DNA from 4 places in the Oryzihumus sp. genome. Region 4 is predicted to be linked to each of the others. Evidence: riboswitches for the same ligand, from Rfam matches in the RefSeq annotation. Region 4 holds a riboswitch; each other region holds the start of a gene.

The links. Region 4 has a riboswitch for cyclic di-AMP ahead of ACXVGS_RS06230 (transglycosylase family protein). Riboswitches for the same ligand answer to the same signal wherever they lie in the genome.
Region 1: it holds a riboswitch for cyclic di-AMP, as region 4 does, so the genes downstream of both, ACXVGS_RS06610 (C40 family peptidase) here and ACXVGS_RS06230 (transglycosylase family protein) in region 4, are expected to answer to the same signal.
Region 2: it holds a riboswitch for cyclic di-AMP, as region 4 does, so the genes downstream of both, ACXVGS_RS18025 (C40 family peptidase) here and ACXVGS_RS06230 (transglycosylase family protein) in region 4, are expected to answer to the same signal.
Region 3: it holds a riboswitch for cyclic di-AMP, as region 4 does, so the genes downstream of both, ACXVGS_RS02265 (C40 family peptidase) here and ACXVGS_RS06230 (transglycosylase family protein) in region 4, are expected to answer to the same signal.

The regions. Positions count from the first base shown of each region.
Region 1 covers NZ_JBTCWL010000018.1:24,698-30,263, reverse strand. Annotated here, with positions in the region: gene ACXVGS_RS06620 (V-type ATP synthase subunit D) at 1-456, shown strand, start outside; gene ACXVGS_RS06615 (universal stress protein) at 463-927, shown strand; cyclic di-AMP (ydaO/yuaA leader) riboswitch at 1,163-1,316, shown strand; gene ACXVGS_RS06610 (C40 family peptidase) at 1,321-1,788, shown strand; gene ACXVGS_RS06605 (Hpt domain-containing protein) at 1,832-2,188, opposite strand; gene ACXVGS_RS06600 (response regulator) at 2,185-2,562, opposite strand; gene ACXVGS_RS06595 (PAS domain S-box protein) at 2,559-4,949, opposite strand; gene ACXVGS_RS06590 (pilus assembly protein CpaE) at 5,137-5,535, opposite strand.
Region 2 covers NZ_JBTCWL010000103.1:83-5,648, forward strand. Annotated here, with positions in the region: partial or broken gene ACXVGS_RS18015 (deoxyribodipyrimidine photo-lyase) at 1-402, opposite strand, end outside; gene ACXVGS_RS18020 (metal-dependent transcriptional regulator) at 422-1,117, shown strand; cyclic di-AMP (ydaO/yuaA leader) riboswitch at 1,397-1,612, shown strand; gene ACXVGS_RS18025 (C40 family peptidase) at 1,616-2,326, shown strand; gene ACXVGS_RS18030 (DsbA family oxidoreductase) at 2,423-3,130, shown strand; gene ACXVGS_RS18035 (SDR family NAD(P)-dependent oxidoreductase) at 3,127-3,867, opposite strand; gene ACXVGS_RS18040 (class I SAM-dependent methyltransferase) at 3,867-5,096, opposite strand; gene ACXVGS_RS18045 (DUF1365 domain-containing protein) at 5,098-5,566, opposite strand, start outside.
Region 3 covers NZ_JBTCWL010000005.1:77,987-83,552, forward strand. Annotated here, with positions in the region: gene ACXVGS_RS02255 (PadR family transcriptional regulator) at 1-45, opposite strand, end outside; gene ACXVGS_RS02260 (quinone oxidoreductase family protein) at 178-1,149, opposite strand; gene ACXVGS_RS02265 (C40 family peptidase) at 1,266-1,985, opposite strand; cyclic di-AMP (ydaO/yuaA leader) riboswitch at 1,988-2,160, opposite strand; gene ACXVGS_RS02270 (class I SAM-dependent methyltransferase) at 2,308-3,081, opposite strand; gene ACXVGS_RS02275 (glycosyltransferase) at 3,205-4,485, opposite strand; gene ACXVGS_RS02280 (ATP-grasp domain-containing protein) at 4,482-5,384, opposite strand; gene ACXVGS_RS02285 (PIG-L deacetylase family protein) at 5,381-5,566, opposite strand, start outside.
Region 4 covers NZ_JBTCWL010000017.1:3,237-8,802, reverse strand. Annotated here, with positions in the region: gene ACXVGS_RS06240 (serine/threonine-protein kinase) at 1-388, shown strand, start outside; gene ACXVGS_RS06235 (threonine/serine ThrE exporter family protein) at 433-1,956, shown strand; cyclic di-AMP (ydaO/yuaA leader) riboswitch at 2,185-2,285, shown strand; gene ACXVGS_RS06230 (transglycosylase family protein) at 2,317-3,069, shown strand; tRNA gene ACXVGS_RS06225 (tRNA-Thr) at 3,344-3,416, shown strand; gene ACXVGS_RS06220 (phosphotransferase) at 3,568-4,509, shown strand; gene ACXVGS_RS06215 (hypothetical protein) at 4,522-4,863, opposite strand; gene ACXVGS_RS06210 (hypothetical protein) at 4,860-5,396, opposite strand.

The sequences.
Region 1 (5,566 bases), on a different contig from region 4:
CTGCGATCGGCCCTGCTGGCCGGCAGCGCGGCGCTGCGACCGGGGTATGCCGGGGGCGGCGCCGAGGTGCGCCTGGTCTGGTCGGCAGTCATGGGGGCGAGGTTCCCGGGGGAGGCGGAGTGCCTCCTGCCGTTGCCGCACCCGCTGACCTGGCTGCCCGCCTCCTCGGCGATCTCCTGCGCCACCGATGCCTACCGCGAGGCGCTCACAGCGGCGGTGGAGGCAGCGGTCGCCCAGGCCGCGTCGCGGGTGGTCGACGCCGAGCTGGCCACGACCCGGACCAGGGCACGGGCACTCGAGGTGCGCTGGGTGCCCACGCTGCAGCAGGCCCTCTCCAGCCTGGAGCTCACCCTGGCCGAGGCGGACGCCGCCGAGGCGTCCCGGCTTCGCCTGGTCGTGGAGGCCGACCGGTCGCTCGGACCCGGTGACCGCACCCGCCGCGCCCGAGGTCGGTGAGCACCCGTGACGGACACCGCCGCCACGGCGGTCTCCCGCGCCCGGCCCACGAGGGTCCTGCTGGCGGTCCATGACTCGGTGGCCTCCCTGCGGGCGGCACGGCTGGCCGTCGCGGTGTCCGCTGCCGCTGCCTGTCCCCTGCTGGCGGTCACGGTGCTCCAGGACGGCGAGGTGGCCCTGGCGCTGGACCGCGCCTCACGGACGCCCGCGGGGCAGGAACGTCGGGTGTCCGCGGCGGCTGCCGTGCTCAGGCACGTGCTGGCCCTGGCCCAGGGCGCCGGGGTCGCCGCCGAGGCCCGGCAGGTGCTCGGGTCGCCGGGGCAGGAGGTGCTGCGGGCCGCGCAGGAGTGGCGCGCCGACCTCATCGTCATCGGCCGGTCGGAGGCACCCGAAGGTCGTCACGGTCAGGTCGGGGACGTTGCGCTGCACGTGCTCGAGCTCGCTGAGGTGCCGGTGCTGCTGGTTCCCTGAGCTGGGTTCGGTGACTAGTCACCACATAGTCCCTTCGGGCCATTTGACCCCAAGAGCGTCCGGTCCGTCCGATTTACGCGTCACTCTCGACAGTGCCTCGAGGACGTCACTCCGCCAGGGTGAGCGTCCGGCCCCGGGACCGCGACGTCGCTTACCCGGGCGGGGCCCAAGACCCCCACCAGAACGGGTGGGGCGGTCCGCGCGGTCGCCGAGTCCTGTCACCCGCCGGATAACACAGTCGAGTCCACTGCAGTCTGTGACAGGAGCGGAAGACCCAGCACGACGAGGCGCGACGCGTCTCTTGGGGTGAGGCCAGCCACGGCTGGCCGGGCAACTTTCGGCGCCCGAACCCGACAGGTCATCTTTCGCAGGCGGTTCCGAAGGAATCCCTCCATGCTCCACCCACGCATCGCCCGATTCGTCCTGCCCGCAACCTTCTCGGCCCTGCTCGCCGCAGCCGGCGTCATCGGGCCCGTCGCCTCGGCGACACCCGCCTCCGCTGCGGTCGCCTCGATCGGCCTGCGCGCCGAGGCCCAGGCGGCCTCACGCAAGGGCGCGCCCTACCAGTGGGGCGCCGTCGGCCCCCGCAAGTTCGACTGCTCAGGCCTGACCCTGTGGTCCTATGCCCGGGTCGGCAAGCGCCTCCCCCGCACCACCACCCAGCAGTACCGCGCCACCCTGCACGTCAGCCGCTCCCAGGCGCGTGTCGGCGACCTGGTCTTCTTCCACAACAGGAGCGGGATCTACCACGTGGCCATCTACGCGGGCCACAACATGATCTGGCACGCACCCAAGCCCGGCCGGCGGGTCAGCCTCGTGCCGATCTGGACCAGCGCGGTCTACTTCGGCCGCGTCCGCTGAGGCAGGCACGCGGCATACCCCGTCGGTATGCCGCGTACTCACCTCAGGTGAGCTCGCCCCGCAGGTGAGCCACCAGCTCGCGAGCCTCCTCGCCGCGCTCGGGCCCCGGCCCGGGCGCGGCGAACAGCTTCTCCAGCTGCCGTGCGAGGTCCGAGGCCAGTGGCAGGCCGAAGGTGCCGGCCGAGCCGGCGATCTTGTGGGCCTGGAAGGCGGCCCGCTCCCGGGCGGCCTCGCCGAGCTGGTCCTGGACCAGCGCGGTGACGGCGACCTCGATGTCGGGGAGCTTGGCCAGGTTGTTCGCCCGGGCGCGGCGCTTGAGGTCCTCCCAGCCGGCACCCAGACCGGTCGCCTCGGCGTCGGTCATCGGCTCCTCGCCCACGGCCCCGTTCCCCTCGCTCACGTCAGGCTCCAGCCGACCAGCTCGGCCACCTGACCGGCCAGCCGCATCGGGTCGAACGGCTTGGCGAGCACTCCCGCCACCGGCAGGCTGGCCCACTGCCGCTGCTCGGACTGCTGCACCTTGGCGGTCAGCAGCACGATCGGGATGTCGCGGGTGAGCTCGTCGGCGGCCAGCAGCCGGCAGGCCGTCGGACCGTCCATCTCCGGCATCATCACGTCCATCACGATCGCATCGGGCACCTCGGCCCGGGCGGTGGCCACCGCCTCGGCGCCGCTCGATGCGGTGATGACCTCCCAGCCGCCCACCGCCTCCAGGCTCATCTGGGCGACCTCGAGGATGATGTCGTCGTCATCGACGACGAGCACGCGCTTCACGGCGCGGTTCCGGGACGGTGCTGCCCGAGCACCGTGGCCACCGACCCGGTGCTGGCCACCGTCGTCCGGCGGCTGCCGCCGCGACGGCTGATCCCGCCCGGCCCGGTCGGCAGGGTGAAGGAGAACGTGGCACCCGTGCCCGGCCCCGCGCTGGTGGCCCAGATGTCGCCACCGTGCTGCTCGACGATGCCGCGGCAGATGGCCAGGCCCAGGCCGGTGCCGCCCTTGCTGCGGGTGTCGGAGGCGTCGACCTGCTGGAAACGGTTGAAGATCTCCTCGAGCTGGTCGACGGGGATGCCGGGCCCCTCGTCGACGATGTCGAAGCGCACCTGCCACTCGCCGGCCACGACCGTCAGCCGCACCACCGACCCCTCCGGGGAGAACTTGACGGCGTTGCCGAGCAGGTTGGTCAGCGTCTGCACCACCCGGTCGCGGTCGGCCCAGACCGAGCCGAAGACGGCACCGACCTCGAGCCGCACGCCTGCGTCGTGGGCCAGCGGGGAGGTCTCGTCCACGGCGGTCGCGACCAGCTGCATCACGGCGACCTGCTCGCGTCGGAGCCGGAGCTTGCCGGCGGCCATCCGCTCCACGTCGAGGATGTCGTTGATCAGGCGGATCAGCCGGTCGCTGCTGTCGCTGGCGACCTCGACCATCCGGTGCGCCCGCGGCGGGAGCTCGCCGGCCGCGCCGCCGGCCAGCAGGCCGAGCGCACCCCGGATCGAGGTGAGTGGGGTCCGCAGCTCGTGGCTGACCACCGAGATGAACTCGTCCTTCATCGTGTCGACCGCCCGCCTCTCGCTGATGTCACGGAAGATGACCACTGACCCCACCACCACACCGTCCTGGACGATGGGCGCCACGATCCGCTCGGAGTCGAAGACGCGACCATCGGCCCGGACGTGGCGGCCGGTCACCAGACGCGTCGCGGTGTCGATCCCCTCCCCCGTCGACCCGCCTGCCGGCTCGCCGGTCGACTCCGCGCTGACCTCCCCGGTGACGTCGTCGGTGATGTCTTCCGCCCGGATCACCTCGTCGACCGGGCGGCCCAGGACCGCCTCGCGCGGCAGGCCCAGCAGCCGGGTGCCGGCATCGTTGATGAACGTGACGCGCCCCTCCTGGTCGAGGCCGTAGATGCCGTCGCCGGCGGAGTTGAGGATCGACTCGTGCTGACGTGAGAGGCGTTCCAGGACAGCGGTCTGCTCGCGCACCTCGCGCTCGAGGCGCCGGTTGGCCGTGACGTCGCGGAAACTCCAGACGCGGCCGACGCTCTCGCCGTTGAGCCGCTGCGGCTGGGAGTAGCGCTCGAAGACCCGGCCATCGCGGAAGTGCAGCTCGTCGAAGGTGCTCGCGGTGGGGTCGGAGTAGAGCTCCTGGACCCGCTCCACGAAGGCGTCGGGGTAGACCAGCTGGCGCAGGACCGAGGACATCACCGTGGCGTCGTCACCGGAGGCGAGCAGCTCGGGGTCGATGTGCCACATCTCGGCGAACTTGCGGTTGGCGCCCGCGATGCGGCCCGAGGCTGCCACCACGAGGATCCCGTCGACCGTGGACTCCAGGGTGGCCTCCAGCAGCGCCAGCGATGTCGCCACCCGGTCCTGCTGGGCCGCCCGCTCCAGCACGGTCGCCGCCAGCCGGGCACCCGACGCCGCGAGCTCGTCGTCGGCGGGGCCGCGGGTGCGGCCCGGCGGGTAGCGGAGCACGAGGCGGCCGACCTCACGCCGTCCGTCGCGCACCGGAACGCGCAGCTCCTCGCCCTTCCAGCCGCGCACCGGCGAGCCGTCCTCGACGTCGGCGCGGGAGACGAAGGCGTGGCGCTGTTCGGAGGCGTCGATCTCCACGTGGCACAACGCCGCTCCGCTGGTCGACTCCAGGTTCTGCGCGAGGTGGCTGAGGATCTCGGGCAGCGGCTCCCCGTCGGCGACCTCGCCGAGCAGGTCGGTGTGGGCGGCCAGGAGCATCTCGGTCCGCTTGCGCCGGGTGATGTCGGAGAGCAGGCCGTGCTGCACGAGCCCCTCCCCCTCGACGTGTTCCAGCACGGTGTCGTCGAGCACCCAGACGACCCGCCCGTCGGCGCGGACCATGCGGTACTCCGCGGCGTTGTGGAAGCCCGCGACCAGGCTGCGGTCCTCGGCCTGGACGACCCGCTCGCGGTCCTCGGGGTGCACCCGCCGGAACCACAGGTCGCGGTCGTCGAGGAACTGCTGCGCGGTGAAGCCGAGCAGCTCCTCGACCTGGTCGCTGACGTAGAGCCACCGTCCGTCCGCCCCGGGGAACGCGGCGTAGACGGTCACCGGGAGCCGCGCGACGAGCAGGTCCTCGGCGAAGTGCCGGAAGCGGGCGTCGCGCCCGGTCGCGCCAGGGACATGGGCTGCCTCGGACCGACCCATCGCGCCCCCTCGCCGTCTCCAGAAACGCCGCCACTGCAAGGGTCCGGGCGCGGGTGCCACGGGTGCCCTCGGGCGTGTCGATGATATCCAGCAGGGGCCTGCGCCGAGGCGATTCGCCAAAGCCGTTCTGGCGAGGGACCCCAGGTCGCCCGACCCCGGCGGTCACAGTGACGGAAGTCGGTCGCGGTCAGCCGCTCAGCAACGCGAGAAGGCTTTGCGCATAAGCACATTCAGCGTCCCGGTGCTCCGACCGATCCTCACGCCCGTCCCATGCGGTCACCACGACGTAGCCGGCGTCCCCGGTCTCGAGCCGGGCGAACCGCGAGCCCAGCCGCTCGCGCAGCTGGTGCTCCCACGGCAGCCAGACGACCTCGTGCTGCTCGATGCTGTCCAGCGCCCACTCGGTGGTGCCGTTGAAGCCGATGACCCGGCCCGTGGGGAACTCGTGCACGTCGACCAGCATCGTGCTCACGACGAAGACCTCGTCGTCCATGTCGCGCCCCGGCACGACGAACCGGTCACCGGGCTCCGGCTCCCACACCAGGCCCGCCGACCGCAGCCTCTGGGCCAGCTCCAGCGAGATCACCGGACCAGTGTGCGTCCGACCGGGTGGGCGC
Region 2 (5,566 bases), on a different contig from region 4:
CAGCGTCCCCGGCCCCACCGCGTATGCCGTGCCGGTCGCCTCGAGCGCGCAGTCCTGCTCGCCCAGTGCACGGCGCACGGCCTCGTCGCGGCGCCGGCCGAACGGGGTGCTCTCGGCGCTGACGTGCACGCTGGCGGCGCCCACCTCGCGGGCCACCTGGGGGACCACCTGCGCGGGGTCACCGACGCGCACGACCAGGGCTCCGTCATACCGGGAATCGAGGGCGCGCAGGGAGGCGTTCAACCAGGCGCGACGCACCGCGCCGGAGCCGTCCCACAGCCGCCGGTCGAGCACGAACAGCGGCAGGACGGACGAGCCGTCCGCGGCCTCGTGGGCGACCCCGAGGGCGGGCAGGTCGGCCAGGCGCAGGTCACGCCGAAGCCAGAGCACGGTGTCGGGCACAAATGAGAGGCTATGCGTTGTGACGGATCTGATCGACACCACCGAGATGTACCTCCGGACGATCTACGAGCTGGAGGAGGAGGGCATCCCGCCGCTGCGTGCCCGCATCGCGGAGCGCCTCGGTCACTCCGGCCCCACGGTGAGCCAGACCGTCGCCCGGATGGAGCGCGACGGGCTGCTGAGCCTGGCCGGCGACCGTCACCTCGAGCTGTCCGAGGAGGGCCGCCGGATCGCCACACGGGTCATGCGCAAGCATCGGCTGGCCGAGCGGCTGCTCGTCGACGTCATCGGCCTGGAGTGGGAGTACGTCCACGACGAGGCCTGCCGCTGGGAGCACGTCATGAGCGAGCGGGTCGAGCGCAAGATCCTCCAGCTCATCGGCGAGCACCGGGAGTCGCCCTACGGCAACCCGATCCCGGGCCTGGACGAGCTCGGCGAGGAGGCCGGGGAGGACTTCCGGCTGGGCGTGAGCAGCCTGGCCGTGCTCGCCGGCGACCAGCCCAGCGTGGTGACCGTGCGCCGGATCGGCGAGCCGGTCCAGGTGGACCACGAGGCGCTCAGCCTGCTCACCGTGGCCGGGCTGCTGCCGGGCCGGCGGGTCCGGATCCGGCGCGAGGCCGGTCGCGTGATCGTGGTGCGCGACGGCGCGGAGGACGCGGCCGGGGTGTCGCTGCCGGAGAGCACGGCGGCGCACGTCTTCGCGGCCGCCGTCTGAGGTGTTGGGGCCTCGCCGGGCGTCCCCGGTGAGGCCTTCGTCAGCATGTGGCAGGACCGGTCCGAGGGCCGGCACTGTCGCCGTGCATGGCGACACGCCCGAACCCGGGGCGGGGGAGTTTGCCCCATTTCGTCCCCATCTCAAGGGGTGCGCAACTCGCTGACCTGCGACGTCGCCGACGACGCCGCCAGGTCTCCGACACGCCCGTGACCTCGATGTGACAAGGGACTTTGGTCTGTGTACGGTGGCATCGCTTGCTCTCCCCCTGGAGGAAGCTCTCGATGTGGCATGCCGAATCCTGCCGCCACGTTCGAGATGAGTTCACACACCGTTTGGCAGGAGCGGGGGACCCACTTGCGGGGCGTCGTGAGACGCCCCTTGGGGTGAAGCCCTCAGGCGGCTGGCCGACCCAGGTCGGATGGCTGCCTCAGGGCCGGGTGCATACCTCCCACCCGAACCCGACAGCTCACCTCGTAGGCACTGGAGAGGTCTTTTCACGTGTCGAAGCACCATGCCGGGCGCCACCGCGCCGCAGGTCGCCAGACGACCACCACTGCCCTGACGTCTGCTCTTGGCCGTTCCGGCCAGCCCGCCGCCAAGGCTTCCGCGGTCCTCGCGGTCTCCGGTGGTCTGGTGGCCTCGTTCAGCATGCCCGCCTCGGCCGCGCCGGCCACGCACGCTCCCGAGGCAGCCACCCCGACCAACGCCCCCGGCACGGTCGCGGTCTCGGCCCCGAGCACCGCCGCCACCCCGGTTGCGCCCTCCTTCGGTGAGGTCGGCTTCGACGCCACCGCCCCGAAGGCCGCCCCGGTGCACCGCGCCGTGGAGACGGTCAGCCGCAGCACCGACCGCATGGCGATCAACCTGCCCTCGCCGGCCGCCGGCGTGCTCGGCATCGCCGCGATGTACGCAGGTGTCCCCTACGAGTGGGGCGGCACCACGCCGTCCGGCTTCGACTGCTCCGGCTTCACCCAGTACGTCTTCAACAAGATCGGCATCTCGCTGCCGCGCACGGCCGAGGAGCAGCGCATGGCTGCGACCCGCGTGAGCAACCCGCAGCCGGGTGACCTGGTCTTCTTCGGCAACCCCGCCCACCACGTCGGCATCTACGCCGGTGGCGGCATGATGTGGGACGCCCCGCACTCCGGCGCGGTGGTCTCCAAGCGCGCGATCTGGACCAGCGACGTGACCTACGGCCGCTTCTCCTGATTCGCAGGCACCCAGCCTGAGCATGACGCCGCAGGCCCCGAACCCAGCACGGGTTCGGGGCCTGCGGCGTTGCCGGGTCTTTGGGACAATGGGGCCATGAGCACCACGCGCACGGAAGCCGCAGCGCCCACGGCGACGGACCGCACGCCGGGCATCATCCTCGAGGTCTGGTCCGACGTGGTCTGCCCCTGGTGCTACCTGGGCAAGCGCCGGCTCGAGCACGCGATCGCCGCGTTCGAGCGGCCGGCGCTGGTCGAGGTGCGCTACCGCTCCTACGAGCTCGACCCGCGCACCCCGGTCGGGGAGGGCGTCCCCGTCTACGACTACCTCGGGCGCCGCTACGGCGGAGGCCCGGAGGCGGGCCGGGCCATGAGCGCACGGGTCGCCCGGGCCGCGGGCGAGGAGGGCCTGCGGATGGACTTCGACCGGGCCGTGTGGACCAACACCTTCGACGCGCACCGGATGGTGCACATGGGGCTGGCCCAGGGCGGGCCGGCCCTGCAGGCCGCGGTCAAGGAGCGCCTGTTCGCCGCCCACTTCGAGGAGGGCAAGGTCCTCGACGACATCTCCACCCTGCAGCGACTGGGAGCCGAGGCCGGGCTCGACGAGCACGTGCTGGCGGCGGTGCTCGCTTCCGACGACTACGCCGAGGACGTGCGCGCCGACGAGGCCGCCGCCCGCGAGCTGGGCATCACCACGGTGCCCTTCGTGGTGGCGAACCGGTCCGTGGCGCTGTCCGGCGCCCAGCCGGTGGAGGTCTTCGCCCAGCTGCTGCACCAGGCCTGGCGCGAGACCGGCAGCTAGCTGCGGCCGGCCAGCAGCCGGGCCCAGGCGCCGGCCGGCACGAACCGCGCGAGCTTCATCAGCACCGCCATCCGGGTGGGGAAGACGATCTCGGTCCGGTCGCGCTCCAGCCCGTCGCAGATCGCCCGCGCCGCCTGGTCCGGCTCGACCATGAACGGCATGGGGAACTCGTTGACCTCGGTCATCCCGGTGCGCACGAAGCCGGGGCAGATCGTGGTCACGTGTACCCCGCTCCGGCGCACCGACAGTCGCAGCGACTCCAGCAGGTTGATCTGGGCGGCCTTCGTGGCGCCGTAGGCCTCGGCCCCCGACAGGCCCCGGTAGCCGGCCACCGACGCGACGCCCGCGATGACGCCCCCGCGACGGGCGACCATGCCGGGAAGCACTGCGTCGATGCCGTTGCTCATGCCGACGAGGTTGACCTGGAGGTGGCGCTCGAAGGAGTCGGCGTCCCAGGTGCCGGCCGGCATCTGCTGCCAGTGCCCGGCGCACAGCAGCACCAGGTCTGGGGGCCCGAGCTCGGCCTCGACCCGTGCCGCTGCGGCATGGACCTGAGCCCGGTCGGTGACGTCCGCGGGCGCCACGAGCATGCGCCCCTCGGCCACGGTGGCCAGCCGGTCGGCACGCCGGGCGGAGACGGCCACCCGGGCGCCCCGGGCAGCCAGCTCGCGGGCCACGGCCGCGCCGATGCCGCTGGACGCGCCGACGACCCAGGCGACCCGGCCCTCGAGGTCCACTACGGGCGGACCATCTGCAGCTGGCTGACGCCCAGGTAGCCGGTGCGGAAGCCGGCCTCGCAGTAGGCCAGGTAGAACTCCCACATCGAGCGGAACGTGTCGTCGAAGCCGAGCGTGCGGACGTGGTCCCACTCGGCGAGGAACCGGCCGCGCCACTGCTTCAGGGTCTCGGCGTAGTGCCATCCGAGCTCGCGGCGCTGCGCGACCCGCAGGCTGGTGTGCCCCGCAAGGGTCTCGTCGATCGCCTGCAGGGACGGGATGATCCCGCCGGGGAAGATGTACTTCTGGATCCAGGAGTAGGTGCGCCGCGTGGCCCGCATCCGCTCGTGCGCCATGGTGATCGACTGGATCGCGACCCGGCCGCCGGGGGCGAGAAGGCGGTCGATCGTGGCGAAGTAGGTCGGCCAGTACTTCTCGCCGACGGCCTCGATCATCTCGACGCTGACGACGGCGTCGAACTGGCCCTGGACCTCGCGGTAGTCCTGGAGGCGCACCTCGACCCGGTCGGTCATCCCGGCGGCGGCGATGCGCTCGCGGGCGAGCTCGGCCTGCTCCTCCGACAGGGTGATGGTCAGCACCCGGGCGCCGCGCTGCGCGGCGCGAAGGGCCAGCGCGCCCCAGCCGGTGCCGATCTCCAGGACCCGCGTGCCCTCGCCGACCCCGGCGTAGTCGAGCATGCCGTCGATCTTGCGCAGCTGGGCGGCCTCGAGGTCGTCGCCGTCCTCGAACCACGCCGAGGAGTAGCTCATCGTCGGGTCGAGGAACGCCGCGAACAGGTCGTTGCTCAGGTCGTAGTGCCGGTGGATGTTCTCCCGGGAGCCCTCGAGGGTGTTCTCCTCGTGGTGCGGCAGCCGCTCGTCGACGATGGTGCGGAACCGCTGCAGCCACTCGGGGATGAGCTGGCTCAGCTTGGCCGCGAACGGCGCCAGCAGGTCGGCCAGGTCGGTGTCCGGCCCCGGGCGCCAGTCGCCGGCCATGTAGGCCTCGCCGAAGCCGATCTTGGTGTCCTTGCCGATCCGGGCGAAGAACGCCTCCGGGTTCACGAGCTCGAAGACCGGCGAGTCGGCGCCGCCGCCACCGACGACCCGGCCGTCGGGGTAGGTGGCTCGGACCGGCACGAGGTCGACGGCGCGCTCGAACAGGACGCGGGCGACGCGGGCGTGGACCGGGGCGGTGGGCACCGTCTCCAGCGCGGGCCAGCGCAGGGACGTGGGGGCGACGGCGGTCATCTCAGACACCTTCCTGGGCGCGGTGGCGCGGTCGGGGGGCAACGGGCAGTCGGCGCAGCCACAGCCAGACCCCGTGCACCCGTATCAGGGCCGTGACCCGCTGGGGCATGAGCGGCCGGCGCAGCACCTGGCCCACCAGGCGGCGCGGCGTGGCCGGCTGCGGTGTGCCGCGGAACGTGGCGCCGAAGGCGACCTCGCCGTCGCGGTGCAGCACGACGGAGGTGGCCACCTGGTCGGGGGTCAGCGTGAACGTGAGCTGGTAGCGACCCGACACGTCGTAGAACGGGGAGACGTAGAGCTCCTTGTCGGTCCACGCGGTGCCGCCACCGTCGGGGCGCAGCAGGTAGGCGTGGCGCTCGCCGTAGGTGTTGTGCACCTCGGCGACGACGCAGGCCAGGTCGCCGGAGGCGTCCAGGCACCAGTGCACCGACAGCGGGTCGAAGACGTGACCGAGGACCCGGGCGTTGGCG
Region 3 (5,566 bases), on a different contig from region 4:
CACTGCGACATCGAGGACCCCCTTGAGCAGCTGCGTCGTGTCCAAACCCCACCTCCTGCTTGTGTGGCACGGACGCTACTACGCATTCCGCGTTACCGCTCAGCATGCAGTACCGCGTGTCGCGCGAGACCCGCCGCCCCGTCACGCCCCCCTCCCGGGACAGAGGTGTTGCTGGCGTCAGGCCGGGACGAGGAACACCCGGCCGACCGCGGCCCGCGACTCGACCAGGGCGTGCGCGGCAGGCGCCTCTCCCAGCGGGAACCGCGCCGACTCGGGCACCACCAGCTCGCCGCGGGCGGCGTGCGCCAGGACCGCCTCGACCGCGGGGCGCAGCGCGTGCGGCCGGGTGCGGCGCTGGTAGCCGGTGCTGTAGCCCAGCACCGCGCGGTTGTGCCGGTGCAGGTCGGTGGTGCGGATCGCCGCGGCCGGCCCGGCTGTGTGCCCGCAGATCACGAGCCGCCCGTACGGCGCCAGGCAGGTCATCCCGCGCTCGGTCACCTCCCCGCCGATCGGGTCGACGATGACGTCGGCTCCCTCGCCGGTGAGGGCGCGGACCGCCTCGGCGAAGTCCTCCGCCCGGTGGTCGATGACGTGGGTGGCCCCGAGTGCCCGCGCCGCCGCGACCTTGTCCGGGCCGCCGACCGTGGCGATGGCCTGTCGCGCACCCATGGCCAGCGCCAGCTGGACCGCCGCGCCGCCGACGCCGCCGGTCGCGCCGTGGACCAGGACCGTGTCGCCATCGCCAACCTGCCCCCGCCGCAGCACGTTGTATGCCGTGACCAGCACCGTCAGCGACGCCCCCACCTCGGCCGGGACGTCCTGCGGCAACGAGTAGGTCATGGCGGCCGGGGCGAGCACCTGCTCGGCATAGGAGCCGCCGCTGGTCCACGCCGCCACGCGCTGGCCCGGGACCACGTCCGTCACACCCTCCCCCACCGCGTCGACGACGCCGACGCAGTCCAGGCCGGGGGTGAACGGCAGCGCGCCACCCGCGTCGTAGCCACCGCGGCGGCTGTGCACGTCGGCGAAGTTGACGCTGGTCAGCTCCGTGGTGACGCGGACCTGGCCGGGACCGGGGTGCGGGGTGGGCAGCTCCTCGACGGCGAGGACCTCGGGAGCTCCGTGGGAACGGACGACGACAGCGCGCATGGCCCGGAGACTACGGGCGGCGGCCCCGCGGCATACCGGTGTTCACGGCGAGGGACGGCGAACGGCCCGAGCCCGCTGCAGGGGATAGCGGGTTCGGGCCGTTCAACGCGCTCGGATCAGGGGCGACCGTAGGTCACGGCACTGGTCCAGATCGCGCGCTTGGAGACGACCGCACCGGAGTGCGGGGCGTCCCACATCATGCCGCCGCCGGCGTAGATGCCGACGTGGTAGGCCGGGGACCCGAAGAACACCAGGTCGCCCGGCTGCGGGGTGCTGACCCGCGTGACGGCCGCGCGCTGCTCCTCAGCCGTGCGCGGCAGCGAGACGCCGATCTTGTTGAAGACGTACTGCGTGAAGCCGGAGCAGTCGAAGCCCGACGGGGTGGTGCCGCCCCAGACGTACGGCACGCCGGCGTACTGGGCCGCGACGCCCAGGACGCTGGTGGCCGGCGCGGAGACGGACACGGACACGGCCGGCCGGGCGGTGCCCCGGCTGACCTGCGGGGTGGCGGCCCGCTGGACGGGAGCCGGGGCCGCCACGGGCTTCGGAGCGGGCGCGGGCTTGGGCGCGACGCTGTGGAAGCCGACCTCGCCGAAGCTGGGGGCGACGACCGCGGGGCTGGCAGCCGGGGCCGCAACGGCCACGGTGTCAGCTGCCGCGGGCGGCGCGACGAGCGGCGCCGGGGCCGACGCCGAAGCGGCCGAGGCCGGTCCGGCGAGGGTGGCGACGATGCCACCGGAGACAGCGAGGACCGCCGTCGTCCGGCCCGTGGTGGTGCCGAGGGGGTTGGTGGGACGGTTTTGGGCGCGATGACGCCCGGCATGGTGCTTGGACACGTGAAGCCACCTCCAGACGCCTGCGAGGTGAGCTGTCGGGTTCGGGTGGGAGAGATGCACCCGGTCCACGCGACGGCGGTATGCCGTGTGGCGCGGACTTCACCCCAAGGAGCACCGGAGTGCCCCGGAAGTGGGTCCCCCGCTCCTGCCATGCGGGTTACAGGGGTTTCCCCGACACCGGTGGCAGGACTCGGCGGTCCCGGTGCGGGGGCTCCTTGCAGGGGATCAAAGAGCGTCGCAAACCGTACCCAAAGCCCCAAGTGAATGTCACGCCGAGGTCACGAATGCTCACACCAATGACCAAGGTCCCTACCGCTGACGGTCAGCGGCGTACTCGCGCGATGTGCACGTCGGCCCCGCGGTGCAGCTCGATCCCGCCGTCCTCGTGCATCCGCCAGAGCTCGTCGAGGGCGCGTCGCTCGAGCTCGACCTGGTCGCCGGGCGCCAGCGAGCGGAAGAACCCGACGAAGCCGTGCGACATCTGCCACTCCCACAGCTCGCGGGGCGAAGAGACCGGCAACCGCACCTCGAGGCTGCCCATCCACGCGTCCTCCAGCCCGGCCTCGGCGACGAGGCGCCCGACGTCGATCGGGCGGGCGACCTGGACCGCGCCGGGAGCGGGACGGAAGCGCGCCCCGACCTCGTAGAAGCGGTCCCAGCGTCCACCGTCGTCCACCGGCCCGGGCACCGTGATGACGACCTGCCCGCCGGGCCGGGTCACCCGGACCATCTCGGCGAGCACCTGCGCCGGATCGTCGACGCAGTGCAGCAGCAGGGCCGCCACCGCGACGTCGACGCTGTCGTCCGGCAAGGCCAGGGCGTGGGCGTCCATGAGCCGCACGACCATGTCGGGGTCGGCCGCGCGCAGGTGGTCCACCATCTGGCTGGAGGCGTCGACGGCGGTGACGTGCCAGCCGCGCGAGGCGGCCGCGAGCGCCACCGCACCCCGGCCGGCGCCCACGTCGAGCAGCTCGGCGCCGGCATCGTCGTCGATGAGCTCGAGCACCTGCTCGCCGAACCGGGCGCACAACGGGAGCACCTGGTCGTAGTCCTCGGCGAGCTCGTCGAACATGGGCACCGAGTCCAGACGCGTCATGCCGCCGACGCTGCCACCTTCGCCGGGCGCGGTGCAATCCGGGCCCGGCCCTCAGCCCGGGGACGGTATGCCGCGGCCCCAGGACAGTGCGCCGCGGCGCCAGGACGCGCGCCGCGCTTGGCCCTACGGGCCGGCGGCCGGGCGTGTCAGGCCGGCGTGGACCCGCGATCCACGTCGGCTGACCACCCCGCTGCGCTCCAGCTTGTCCCACCGGGCCGTGGTGCCGCGCAGCTCGGCAAAGATGGCGGCGGCCATGACCATGCCCATGAGCGTGGAGTAGACCGGCCACAGCACCGCGGTCCAGAGGAACCGCAGGTCGCGGCCGGCGCGGTTGAGCAGGATGGAGAACACCGCAAGCGCGAGCGAGACCCACAGGCCCAGCCAGCCCATGACCGACGGCACGGTGAGGCTGAACGGCGTGTGCCCGGCGGCGAAGGCGAACGGCACGCAGACCAGCACCACCAGCTGCAGCACCGGGATGCCGACCATCGTCCACGCGTTGAGCACGAGGTAGAACCCGAAGACCCCGTAGCGCCGGCGGCCGAGCATGCCCCGGTGGATGCGCAGCGTCTGCAGCAGGCCACGCGCCCAGCGCACCCGCTGGCGCCACAGCGCCCGGACCGTCGACGGCACCTCGGCATAGACCAGGGCCGTCGGGCGGAACGCCACGCGGTAGCCGGCGCGGTGCACGCGCCACGTCAGCTCGAGGTCCTCACCGACGGTGTCCTCACGGAACCCGCCGATCTCCTCGACCACGTGCCGTGGGAAGGCCCCGAGGTTGCCCGAGACGATCGGCAGGCAGCGCAGGATGCTCAGCGCCCGGCGTGCCAGGCCGGTGCCGACATGGCTGAGCACGGCCAGCACGTGGGTCAGCGGACGGTTGAGGTTGACCGGCCGGTCGTCGCCGCAGACCGCCCCGACCCGGGGGTCGTCCAGCCCCCGGAGCATCTCGGTCACGGTGTCGGGGCCGAAGACCCCGTCGGCGTCGACGCAGAGGAGGAACTCGCCTCGAGAGACGGCGATCCCCCGGTTGAGCGCCGCACCCTTGCCCGCGTTGGGCTGGGTCACCGTCGTGACCCGCCGGTCGGTCCGGGCGAGCCGGCGCATCAGCGCGAGCGTGCCGTCGCTGGAGCCGTCGTCGACGAGCACGACCTCGAGGTGGTCGTAGCCGGACGCGAGCACCGAGCTGACGCAGTGCTCCAGCACGCGTTCCTCGTTGTAGGCGGGCACGATGACCGTCACCAGGGGGCGCCGGGCCAGGACCGCGGGAGTCCCGCGGCGCCGTCGCCGTGCCTGGCCGAGCTCGAAGGCCAGCGCGAGCGGCACGTAGAGCAGGCGGGGCAGGCCCCAGACCAGGATGGCCACGCCGCCCCACAGGGCGACCTGCGCGAGCAACCCGGTCACGAGGCCACCCCCCAGGCGCCGCGGTGCTCGCCCACCAGTGCGTCGAGCACCTCGGGCGCGTGCGCACTGTTGGCACCGAAGCGCGCATTGACCTCCAGCACGACGGGGGTGCCGTCCGCCCGGAGCCGGACGTCGACGTCCACCGGGCCGCGCAGCCCGAGCCGTCGCGCAGCCGCCAGGGCGACCGCCCCGACCGCAGGCTCGTCGACCCGTTCCACGCCCACCGCGTTGCCGACACGTCCCTGGCGCAGGGCGGTCTTCCGCAGCACCACGACCACGTCCCGCGCCGGGTCAGCGCCGAGCCACAGGTTCGGGCCGAACTCCTCACCGGGCACGAGCTCCTGGACGATCTCGTTGTCGGACAAGGCTTCCAGCTCGCGCCGGACGACGGCCTCCGGGCCGTCGTGAACCTGAACGCCACGCCCACCGCGCCCGACCCTGGGCTTGGACAGGCAGGGCAGGCCCAGGGCGTCCAGCAGCTCCGGCGTGGCCGCGAGCCGGCTCGGCAGCGCATGGGCGGGCACGGGGACGCCCGCAGCCTCGAGGGCCAGGCAGGTGGCCAGCTTGTCGTTCGCCGCGACGACCCCGGACCACGGCGAGACGAGGACGTCCACGCCCTGGTGACGGGCCAGGTCGCCGTGCGCGGCCACGACGGCGAGCTCCTCGGAGACCGTCGGCACCACCAGGTCGGCACCGACCCGGCGGGCCAGGGCCAGCAGCTCGCCGATGAACTCACGGTGACCGGCCGGGGGCAGTACGTGCCAGGGGGCCGGCTCACCGCCGGGCCCGGTCAGGCTCATGTCCGCGCACACCACCCGGTATCCGCGGGAGGCCAGCTGAGCGGCCAGGCTGCGGCCGGCGGGGCCGCCGGCCCCGGTGACCAGGACGGCGCGCCTCACAGCTCCCCCAGGGCACTGCCCAGGAGCCGGACCGGCTCGTAGCCCTCGGCCGAGGCGACCTTGGCCTGGGACCCCCGGAAGGTGGCGATCCCGCGGACCCGCTCGGGAGTCATGTACGGCTTGCGTCCCTGGTCGCGGTGCGCCGCCACCGCGGCGACCTTCACCTCGACGTACTCGTCGAT
Region 4 (5,566 bases):
GCACGTGCTCCGCGCTGCCGTGGCCACGGTCGTCTCGCTGCTGCTGCCCCTGGTGGTGGCCGTCGCGACCACGTTCTCCGCGGCCCTGGCGCTGACCTCCCTGACCGGCGGCCAGCCCCGCCCCGACTCCTCCGCGCCCATCGCGATCGGCGCCCTCGTGGGGCTGCTCGTGGTGTGGTGGGGCCCGGCCTCGCCTGCGTTGCGCCGAGGGTCGCGCAGCCTGGTGCGGGGGGTGGCCCGCCCCGGCACCGCCACCCGGGTGGTGGTCACGCTGCTCCTGCTCGCGGCGGCCGGGCTCGGGGTGTGGGCGTGGACCCGTCACGGCCAGGTCTCGTGGTGGCCGACGAACGGGACCCGGGCGCCGCTGCCGTCGTTCCTGCAGCGGTGAGGTGGGCGCGATACCGGTCTGACGCGGCGGGCTAGCGTTTGCCCATGACCGACCCGGATCGCGCCACATCCCGACCGGATCCCACCGCACCGCGGCCCGACCCGAACGCCCCGCAACCCGGGGTGACCCAGCACCGTGGACGGCCACGCATCTGGCGCGGGGAGGAGCTCACCGAGCCGATGCCGCTGTCCGCGTCGCTGCGCCGCACGCCGTACCGCAACCCGCGCCGGATGGAGGCCCCTGCCGAGGAGCAGACGGTGCGCACCGCGCTGGAGCTGGCGGTGCGCGCCGGCGAGCTGATGCTGCGCTGCGGCGGCAGCGCCCGCGACGTGGAGTCGAGCGTCGTGGCCGTCGCGACCTCCGCGGGCCTGGAGCGGCTCGAGGTCGACATCACCAACCAGAGCCTGCTGGTGCAGTGCGTCTCGCCCTCGGGTCAGCTGCACACCCTGCTCCGCGTGGTCCGCTCGACCAGCCGCGACTTCGCCCGGCTGGCGGCCCTGCACGAGTTCGTCGAGGCCCTCGTCGCCGGCCGCATCGACCTGCACCAGGCCACTGCGCGGCTGCGCCAGATCCGCCGGCACCCACGGTTCTGGCCGCGGTGGGCGATCACCTTCTCCTACGGCGTGCTGGCCGGGTCGGTCGCGCTGAAGCTGGGCGCCAGCGTCCCGGCGGTTGCTCTGGCCCTGCTGTCGGCGATGCTCGTGGACCGGGTGGGGCGGGTCCTCGCCTCCCGCGGGCTGCCGTCGTTCTACCTGTCGGCCGTCGGTGGGGCGATCGCCACAGCCGTCGCGTGGGGCGCGTTCGTGCTTGGCCGCAGCGGTGCGCTGGACCTGACCCGGGCGGACAGCGCGTACATCGTGGCCGGCGGCATCGTCGTGCTGCTGCCCGGCCGGGCCATGGTGTCCTCGGTCGAGGACGCGATCACCGGCTACCCCGTGACCGGCGCCGGACGGCTGTTCACCGTCGGGCTGACCGCCGCCGGCATCATCACCGGTGTCGCGGCGGCGCTGTCGGTCACCGTGCGCCTGGACCAGGCCTTCGGGTTGGGGGCTTCGCTGCCGAAGATCTCCGTCGAGGGTGCGGAGGTCGCGCTGCCCGTCCTCGTCGTCGCCGGTGCGGTCGGTGCCGTGGCCTCGGCGATCGCGCAACGGACCAGGCGAAAGCTGCTGGTGCCAACCGCAGTGCTCGGTGGCCTCGGCACGCTCGTCACCGGGGTGGTGCACCAGACGTTCGGGTTGGGACAGCTGACCGGGCTCACCATCGCGTGCGTGCTCGTCGGCTTTGGAGGTCGCCTGGTGGCGCTGCGGATGGGGGCGCCCGGCCTCGTGCTGGTGGTGCCCGCCGTCGGCCCGCTGCTGCCCGGTCTGACCATCTTCCGAGGCATGTCGATGCTCGTGTCCGGCTCGGTCATCGGACAGGGCGCCGCCTCGACGGCAGCCGGCCTGACGATCCTGCTCGGGGCCGGCGCGGCAGCCCTGGCCATCGCGACCGGCGTCGTCCTCGGGGACCTGATGGCCTCGCCCTTCGACCGGCAGATCGTGCGCCAGCGTCGGGCCCGGATGCGCTGAGGTGACCCGAGCCGGAACCGGACATTCACGGCATACCGGTCCTGCGTTGTCTATGGGTTGACGATCTGCTGGGAAAAGTTCGGTGAAACCGGCCCGGCGCGATGCCGTTCCGTTATAGGAATGGGGACGTTCGCCACAACTGCATACCGACCACACGCATGCGTGCCCGCAGCGCCAAACCTCGTCCGGCGGGCACTTCACCGGGGTGACCCGGGCCAGGACGAGGGTGGGGGACCCACGATGTTGGCCGGCCTTCGGGTCGGCCTTGGGGTGAAGCCGGCACCGCCGGCCGGGCACGCCTGACACGCCCGAACCCGACAGCTGACCTCTCCGGCGCATCGTCAGGAGAGGAACGCCTCGATGCACTACGCCCCCCGGCACGCCCGTCGGTACACCCCGCGGCACGCCGCCCCGCAGGGTGTCAACAAGTCTCGTGTGGCCGGTGTCGCCATCGCCGGAGCCGCCTCCGTCACCACCGGTGTCGCGGTGGCCGGCCCCGCGCAGGCCGCCTCCGTCTGGGACTCCGTGGCCGCGTGTGAGAGCGGCGGCAACTGGGCGATCAACACCGGCAACGGCTACTACGGCGGGCTGCAGTTCACCCAGAGCACCTGGGTCGCCTACGGCGGCGCCCGCTATGCCTCGCGCGCCGACCAGGCCAGCCGCGAGGAGCAGATCACCGTCGCCCAGCGCGTGCTCGCCGGGCAGGGCCCGGGCGCGTGGCCGGTGTGCAGCCGCAAGGCCGGCCTCACCCGCGCCAACGGCGGCACGGGCACGGTCGAGGTGTCCCGGTCGATGACGCGCAGGGCGCTGCCCAAGGCGTCGGTGCCCCAGAAGCACGCCGTCAACCACGCTCGCGTCGCCGTGAGCGGCGCCCTCAGCTCCTCCACCGTCCGGTCGATCCAGCGCTGGGTCGGCACCAGCCAGGACGGTGTCCTCGGCCCGATCACGACGGCCGCCCTGCAGCGCAAGGTCGGTGCCACGCCGGACGGCGTCATCGGCCCCCAGACGGTGCGCGCGCTCCAGCGCCACATCCACGCGCGCCAGGACGGTGCCCGCTCGCTCAACGCGCCCACGGTGCGTGCGCTGCAGAGCTGGCTCAACCGCCACCGCTGATTGCAGGCTCGTCGTCGGCCCCCTGCCTGCGGCTCCTGGTTCCAGCGGCACATCCTGCTCCCCTGTGGCAGGAACACGAAGGCCCGGCGGTCCCCGTCCGGGCCTTCGGCGTGTGCCGGGTTCGGGTCGCTGCAGGGGTGCGCTGTCTCCGCGTGGCGCGGCCGCTCCTTGTGGGGTGGCCGCGCGGGGGTGGCCATCCGGGGCCGGGTGGGCCGGTAGCATTTCGCGAGCCCACCCAGCCTGGTGGGCGCGTCCCGTGCTCCGGCGCGGGTCGGCCGACGTGGCGCAATCGGTAGCGCACCTGTCTTGTAAACAGGTGGTTAGGGGTTCGAGTCCCCTCGTCGGCTCTGTTTTCGCACGTGAGGGGCAGTCTGGTGCCTCGCGCAGGTGGACGTCTCGACCTGCGCAGCACGGCGGCTGGTCAGCCAATGACGGCGCCGAGCCTGCCGCGCGAAAAGTCGGAGGACACCCGGGGTCGCCGACAGCGAGGATGGCGGCATGACGATGCACGCCGGCCAGCTCCACGTCGACGCGCAGACCGTCCGCCGGCTGATCGAGGTCCAGTTCCCTCAGTGGCGCGGACTGCCGGTCACCGAGCTGCGCACGCCCGGGACCGTGAACGCGATCTTCCGTATGGGCGACGACCTGGCCGCCCGCTTCCCGCTGGTCGGTCACGACCCGGCGCAGGCCCGCGCGTCGCTGGTGGCCGAGGCCGAGGCCGCGCGTGAACTGGCCGACGCCGCCACCGTGCCCACCCCGGAGCCGGTGGTGATCGGGGAGCCGGGCGCGGGCTATCCGCTGCCGTGGAGCGTCCAGACCTGGCTGTCCGGCCACGACGCGACCGTCGAGGACCCCGCGGGGTCGAACGCGTTCGCCCATGACCTGGCCGAGCTCATCGCCGGGCTGCGCGCCGACGGCACCCGTGGGCGACGCTTCGGCGGCGTCGGTCGTGGCGGGCGCCTCCCGGACCACGACGAGTGGCTCGAGACATGCTTCCGGCAGAGCGAGGACCTGCTCGACGTACCCCTCCTGCGGCGGATCTGGGCGGAGCTTCGGACGCTGCCCGAGGTCGACGAGCACGTGATGTGCCACGGCGACCTCATCCCGCCCAACGTCCTCGTCGAAGACGGCCGTCTCGTCGGGGTCCTGGACGGCGGCGGCTTCGGCCCGGCGGACCCGGCGCTCGACCTCGTGGCGGCCTGGCACCTCCTCGACGAGACCCAGCGCGGCATCCTCCGCCGTGAGCTCGGATGCGGCGACGTCCAGTGGCAGCGCGGGATGGCTTGGGCGTTTCAGCAGGCGATGGGGCTGGTCTGGTACTACCTCGACTCCAACCCGACGATGAGCCGGTGGGGCAGGCGCACCCTGGACCGCATCGTGGATGCCTGGGACACCCGAGCGAGGGCGATTCCCCTCCTGGGGGCCGACCGAGTTCGGTGAGTGTGAACCCACTCATCCGCCGCGATCCGCTCGGTCCGGGGCGGGGAATTGGTGCCGGCGCACCGACAGCGCGTCCGGGACGTCGAACCACGGCGAGAGGTCGGGTGCGCGGACCAGCCAGCGATCCGCAGTGACCTTCGAGACCTGCCAGGCGGAGAGGTCGTTGGCCTTGTCGAGATGCTCCGTCGTGAGCAGTTGGATGCCGAAGGCGTCCACCACGTAACGGCTCCACAAGTGGCGGTTCATGGGCCATAGGGGTTCGTTGAGTCGGTTCCAGGCCGCGATGTGTCCGAAGGTTGGGTGGATCGCGGCGACGTCCAGCGCGGGGGCAAAGGTGGTCAGCAGCTTGCTCAAGTCCTGGGCAGCGGCTGTCGGCGGCCGGTGGGGTCGACGTCGTTCCACGCGCTCTGACCCCAGGTATCGAGCGTCACTGATCGCCTCAGCCGTGAACCTTCGTCGGCCAGGCACACCAACGGGGTGTGCTGGTCGCGGTCCTGGAGCATTTCCTTGAAGAGCTCGGGTGCGTCTTCGGCGGTCACCGGGACGGTGAAGATCTGGCTCTGGGTTCCGGGGAGTGCGATCCACTCGGCGGCGCGGTCGAGCAGCGCCGTGGTCGCTCGCGCCGGCGCGCCCCAGCGGTAGGCCGGCATGTCCCACTCGTTGAACGGGCCGGTGGAGATGGGAGGGTCCAAACGATGCCCGAGCAAGGCCGTGGGCTGAGGCAGATGGAGTCGAGGGACATCCCGAATCGCGCGGGGCGGCGTGGTGACCACGACCTCATGACCGGCCTCCTCCAGCACCCTCGACAGTGCAGAAACGGCCTTCACCCAGTTGCGGGCGTCGTGCAGGGCTGTGAAGACTCCCCGCTGGTGGGGTAGACGGTCCACGAGTGCTCGGTTGGCCCCTCCACCTGGGCAACTGCGGTCCGGACCGCGGAGGCCGCACCGCGTCGATCCAGGTCGCCCAGCACGACCCACAGGTCGCCCAGCACGATCCACAGGTCGACCGAGGAGCCCTCCCGGCACGCCTGCTGAGCTGCACGAGCGCGAATACGGTC